2 linked regions of the Kordia antarctica genome follow. The protein of the gene in region 1 interacts with the protein of each later gene in a pairwise test. Links are inferred from orthologs where the notes say so. Each region holds a gene or a part of one and is shown on either strand. Other genes may lie near its edges.

Region 1 (3,266 bases):
ACATTCTCGCACCGACATGCAGTTGTAAAAGCAGAAGAATCGGAAGAAGAAATTATATTATTAGAACATGTAGCGAAAAATCAAGGAAACTTCTACATCTATAATTCATTATTATCAGAATATGGAGTTGTAGGATTTGATTATGGATATGCAATGGCAAGTCCGAACACACTAACCATTTGGGAAGCACAATTTGGAGATTTCAGCAATGGAGCGCAAATTATGATTGATCAATATATTTCTGCCGCAGAAGACAAGTGGAAAACACCAAACGGATTGGTACTATTATTGCCACATGGTTATGAAGGACAAGGAGCAGAACATTCATCGGGTCGTATGGAACGGTATTTACAAATGTGTGCAAAAGACAATATGTTTATTGCCGATTGTACAACGCCAGCAAATTTTTATCACTTGTTGCGTCGTCAGATGAAAGCAGATTTCAGAAAGCCATTAATCGTATTCACACCAAAAAGTTTATTACGTCATCCAAAAGCGGTTTCAGCTGTAGCTGAATTTGCAAACGGAACTTTTCAGAAGTTAATTGATGATGTTGATGTAAAAGCAGACAACGTAAAAACGTTGGTATTCTGTACAGGTAAATTTTATTATGATTTATTAGAAGAACGCGAAAATCAAGGAAGAGAAGCTGATGTTGCTTTAGTTCGATTGGAGCAATTATTTCCGTTGCCGAAAACAAAAATTAAAGAAATAATTGCAAAATATACCAACGCAGACGAGATTGTTTGGGCACAAGAAGAGCCTAGAAATATGGGAGCGTACAGTCATTTACTAATGCACATGGATGAAGTGAGAAACTTTAGAGTAGCTTCTAGAAGATTTTACGGAGCACCAGCAGCAGGAAGTTCGGTGCGATCAAAACGTCGTCATGCAGAAGTAATCACATATGTTTTTGATAAAACTAAAGACAACATGCGTTAAGGATTGATGCGGCATCCTTTTATCGTCAGTTCGAGTGAATTTGTGTGTTGAGCTTAAGCGAAATAACAAATTTGTATCGAGAACAAGATAAAAGATATAGCGGAAAGCCTGACCACAAGAAACCATTGCGCGAAGCAGAAATGGATTTTTGTGGAAACGCCCAAACAAAAATAAAATACAAACTAAAATATAGAACACGATGATTTTAGAAATGAAAGTTCCTTCGCCAGGAGAATCCATCACTGAAGTAGAAATTGCAGAGTGGTTAGTACAAGACGGCGATTATGTAACAAAAGACCAGGCAATTGCTGAGGTTGATTCTGATAAAGCAACGTTAGAGTTGCCAGCAGAAGCTAGTGGAACAATCACCTTAAAAGCAGAAGAAGGCGATGCAGTAGCTGTTGGACAAGTAGTTTGTTTGATTGATACAAGTGCAGAAGCTCCAAGTGGCGACGCACCAAAAGCAGCAAAGAAGGCCGACACACCAAAAGCCGATGCTCCAAAAGCAGAAGCGCCTAAAAAGGAAGCAGCGCCAAAAGCTACCGAACCTGCAAAAACATATGCTTCGGGAAGTGCTTCTCCAGCAGCTAAGAAAGTATTAGCTGAAAAAGGAATGGACGCAAACGCAGTAACAGGAACAGGAAAAGATGGTCGTGTTACAAAAGACGACGCAGTAAATGCGCAACCAAGTATGGGAACTCCTTCTGGTGGAACACGTGGAAGCGAGCGTAAAAAATTATCAATGTTGCGCAGAAAAGTCGCGGAACGTTTAGTATCTGCAAAGAATGAAACGGCAATGTTAACTACATTTAATGAAGTTGATATGTCGCCAATTTTTGCCTTACGTACAGAATACAAAGAAGCGTTTAAAGCAAAGCATGGCGTAGGATTAGGATTTATGTCTTTCTTCACGTTGGCAATTGTAAGAGCGTTAAAATTATATCCAGCGGTCAACTCAATGATTGATGGAAAGGAAATGATTAGTTATGATTTCTGTGACATTAGTATTGCGGTTTCTGGACCAAAAGGATTGATGGTTCCTGTAATTAGAAATGCAGAAAACTTATCATTTAGAGGTGTTGAAGCGGAAGTAAAAAGATTAGCAATTAGAGCAAGAGACGGACAAATTACCGTTGATGAAATGACAGGCGGAACATTCACAGTTTCAAACGGTGGAGTTTTCGGAAGTATGTTATCAACGCCAATAATCAATCCGCCGCAATCGGCAATCTTAGGAATGCACAATATTGTTGAGCGTCCAGTTGCTCTAAACGGTGAAGTAGTGATTAGACCAATTATGTATGTTGCGGTATCATATGATCACAGAATTATTGATGGAAAAGAATCGGTAGGATTCTTAGTAGCAGTTAAAGAAGCATTGGAAAATCCGACAGAATTATTGATGGATAATAATGTAAAGAAATCATTAGAATTGTAGAAAATTCAATTCAAATTATATAAGTAATAAATAACCATTGCAACTGAAAAGTAGTAATGGTTATTTTTTTTTGTAAATTTATAGGTGTTTACTTTTTAATGCTTTATTGTTTAAAACCAACCATTATGAGAACGATTCTTACCATAATTTCTCTTTTTTTCGCAACGTCTGCTTTTTCGCAATACACAATTACGATAGATGCTTTTGTTTTAGATGAACATACAAAACAGCCAATTCCGTATGTGAATATTCAATGTGTTGGAAAAGACATCAAGACAATTACAAATGCTTCTGGTAAATTTACACTTACGTTTGATGAAGATTTTGTAAGCGACACCGATACTTTTCAATTTATAACAATTGGGTATGATTCACTTTCGGTAGAAATGTCAAAACTTAGTAAATATTTGATGGTTTCCAATAAAATATATCTGACAGCGACTAAAAAAGAAACGCTCGGAAATACAATTAATGGAACTGTTTTTAGTGGAAAAAACATGACAATTCAAAATGCTGCTGTTCGTATAAAAAATACATTTATAGAAGTTCAAACTACCGTTGATGGACACTTTGAAATACCAACCAAAATAGGCGATACACTTGTAGTTGATTACATAGGAATGCACGAAAAAGAAATAATTGTTTCTAGTTTGAATTCTGTCAACATAAAATTAAAACCCAACGCAGAACTCTTGAAAGCAGTTTTGATTAAAGGAAATAAAACGAAAAAGAAAAAACGATATGTTGATACTGGATTTGGAAAAGTAGATTTCAATGCGTTTTCATTAGGTTCCATGTTAACTTCAGATGATATAGGTTCGCATCGTGTATATCTTACAGATGTTTTAAGAGGAAGAATTGCGGGTTTAAATGTAGCTATGGGCGA
Region 2 (3,166 bases), 1.4 Mb from region 1 along the record:
CTCTCAAAATCTATCGGAAGAACTTGAAAGCGAATTTGGAAGTGAATGTCACTATTTTGTTGAATTTAATGGAAGAAGTGATGAAGAAATATCAGAGCCATTCAGAAGAACTGCAACAGACGATACTATTGTATTAATTCCAAATCCGAGTCGTGGGCAATTTACAGTTCAAATTCAAGAAGCTCAAGTACAACGCGGAATAATTCAAGTATTAGATGTAAATACGGGGCAAATAATATATGAAAAAGTATTCAGTCATCAAGATAAAATTCCTGTAGATTTAGGAAACTTACGTCCAAATGTATACATCTTAAAACTAATCACAGACAAAAAAGTAACAACGAAACGTATTATCGTTAACTAATCCAATACTATATTATTTTTAATTTTAAAATAAACCAAAAGCGGTAATTTATCTTGTATAAATTGCCGCTTTTTTTTGAACTAAAAAAATAATGTGTCAATTTGAAAATGTGTTAATTTGATAATTCCTTAAAATACAACGACTAAAATGCTAACAGCGAAGCAAATTTTAGTTTAAAAGTTGAAAGGTTTATAAGTTTATTCTATTGAGTAAATAATTCACATACCAAAAAAACATGCTGACTTGCAGATTATTTCTTAAAATCAAAAAACAGTGTCGACAAACAACCTTGAATCATTGAATTCTTAAATTGAGCGAAGCGATACTAAAAGCATTGCACAACCCTAAAATAATTGTACTTTTGTATTCTTGAAATCAAAATAGTTCAAAAAAACACAAAATTATGAATTCATACGATGTAGCCGTAATTGGCTCTGGTCCTGGCGGATATGTTGCCGCAATAAGATGTGCGCAATTAGGAATGAAAACAGCAATTATTGAAAAATATAGCACTTTAGGTGGAACTTGCTTAAATGTAGGTTGTATTCCATCAAAAGCATTGCTAGATTCTTCGCATCATTACGAAGAAGCTATCAAGCACTTTGACGATCACGGAATTGAAATTTCAGGAGAAGTAAAAGTAAATCTTGAAAAAATGATTGCTCGTAAAACGGCTGTTGTCGATCAAACGACTGGTGGAATTGATTTCTTGATGAAGAAAAATAAAATTGATGTCTACGAAGGTTTGGGTAGTTTTAAAGATGCAACTCACGTAAACATCGCCAAAAATGATGGAACTTCGGAAGAAATAGAAGCAAAAAATATCATCATTGCTACTGGAAGTAAACCCGCAAACTTACCATTTATCAAACTAGATAAAGAAAGAGTGATCACGTCAACAGAAGCCTTAAAACTAAAAGAAATACCAAAACACATGCTTGTCATTGGCGGCGGCGTTATTGGTTTGGAATTAGGACAAGTATACAAACGTTTAGGTTCAGAAGTTACTGTAATTGAGTTCATGGACAGAATCATCTCAGGAATGGACGCAGGACTTTCTAAAGAGTTGACAAAAGTATTCAAAAAGCAAAAATTTAAAATTAACACATCTCACAAAGTAACTTCTGTGGAACGTGTTGGTGATGAGGTTGTTGTAAAAGCTGAAAACAAAAAAGGCGAAGAAGTAGAATTTAAAGGCGATTACTGCCTAGTTTCTGTCGGTCGTCGTCCATATACGGACGGATTGAACGCAGAAGCGGCTGGCGTAAAAATTGACGATAAAGGTAGAGTAGAAGTAAACGCGTACTTGCAAACTTCGGCTTCAAACATTTACGCAATTGGCGATGTTGTAAAAGGAGCAATGTTAGCACACAAAGCATCTGAAGAAGGTACAATGGTAGCGGAAATCATCGCAGGACAAAAACCACATATTGATTACAATCTAATTCCTGGAGTTGTCTATACATGGCCAGAAGTTTCGGCTGTTGGAAAAACAGAGGAAGAATTAACAGAAGCTGGAATTGCGTACAAAACGGGACAATTTCCAATGCGAGCTTTGGGTAGAAGTAGAGCAAGTATGGATTTAGACGGTTTCGTTAAAATATTAGCAGACGAAAAAACAGATGAAATCTTAGGAATCCACATGATTGGTGCCAGAGCAGCCGATCTAATCGCAGAAGCAGTTGTAGCAATGGAATACAGAGCATCTGCGGAAGATATAGCACGTATGTCACACGCACATCCAACATTTGCAGAAGCAATCAAAGAAGCAGCGTTGGCAGCTACGGAAGACAGAGCATTACATATATAAATTAAAAGATTAAAAGATTAAAAGATTGAAAGATTGAAAGATTGAAAGATTGAAAGATTGAAAAAAAATTAAAAAAATAAAAAGATGAAGAAAAGTTTAATGATAGCGAGCATGTTTATAGGAATTATAGCATTCTCATCATGTTCTAGTGATGACGGAACGCCTCCAGTGCCAACGTCAACTTTAACTGTAAATCTAAATGGTGTAGCGCCATTACCAAGTAATTTCGTGTACGAAGGTTGGATTGTAGTCAACAATACGCCAATTTCAACAGGAAGATTCAACACAGGATCGGTGAATTCAACACAAACATTTACTTTAGTTACTGCGGATTTAGATGTGGCAACGGAATTTATTTTGTCAATTGAACTCGCAACAGGAGACGATCCAGCGCCTTCAAATACAAAAATTTTAAAAGGTGGTTTTGTGGCAAATGCAGCTACATTATCAATCAATAGCGTGGTTGGAAATTTTGCAAATACGACGACTCCATTTTCAGGATCTTTCGTTACAGATACTCCAACGGATAATGTTGGCGGAGTTGATAATGGAAACAATGATAGAGGTGTTTGGTTTATACAAAACATGACAACGGCAGGATTAATAAATCTTCCGCAGCTTTCTGCAGGTTGGAAATATGAAGGTTGGGCAGTATTTAATACCGGTTCTGCACCAGCAACCACAGGAAAATTTACAAGTGCAAATGCAGCAGACAGTTCGTCTCCGTATAGTGGAAATGAACCTGCACCATTATTTCCAGGAGAAGATTTCTTATTCAATCTTCCAGCGGGAATTGACGGAATCGTAACAGGATTACCAGTTGTAATTTCGGTTGAGCCAGATTTAGTAGGCGATCCAAATGAGCCTTTCTTCTTAAAACCAATTACAGGAACAGAAGGAATAAGTAATAATGGTTTGTCTGTTACAAACAATATCAACGCAACTATCAACGGAACTGCGGTTAGATAATTACTATAAATTATATAAAAAGT

The links.
Region 2: the proteins of odhB (region 1) and lpdA interact in binary tests that used the Escherichia coli proteins (3 or more experiments, as listed by UniProt). The link is inferred for Kordia antarctica from one-to-one orthologs.

Annotation. Positions count from the first base shown.
Region 1 is NZ_CP019288.1:4,032,253-4,035,518, forward strand. Bases 333-3,260 are described here. They hold odhB (2-oxoglutarate dehydrogenase complex dihydrolipoyllysine-residue succinyltransferase), read left to right. Parts: upstream 333-1,141; coding sequence 1,142-2,380; downstream 2,381-3,260. Other genes in these bases: IMCC3317_RS16815 (2-oxoglutarate dehydrogenase E1 component), read left to right, coding at 333-942; IMCC3317_RS16825 (carboxypeptidase-like regulatory domain-containing protein), read left to right, coding at 2,506-3,260. In the rest of the region: more of IMCC3317_RS16815, read left to right, coding at 1-332; more of IMCC3317_RS16825, read left to right, coding at 3,261-3,266. UniProt on the Escherichia coli protein: E2 component of the 2-oxoglutarate dehydrogenase (OGDH) complex which catalyzes the second step in the conversion of 2-oxoglutarate to succinyl-CoA and CO(2).
Region 2 is NZ_CP019288.1:5,460,232-5,463,397, forward strand. The notes cover bases 143-2,970. They hold lpdA (dihydrolipoyl dehydrogenase), read left to right. Parts: upstream 143-767; coding sequence 768-2,174; downstream 2,175-2,970. Other genes in these bases: IMCC3317_RS22965 (T9SS type A sorting domain-containing protein), read left to right, coding at 143-364; IMCC3317_RS22975 (anti-sigma factor), read left to right, coding at 2,259-2,970. Also shown: more of IMCC3317_RS22965, read left to right, coding at 1-142; more of IMCC3317_RS22975, read left to right, coding at 2,971-3,143. UniProt on the Escherichia coli protein: Lipoamide dehydrogenase is a component of the glycine cleavage system as well as of the alpha-ketoacid dehydrogenase complexes.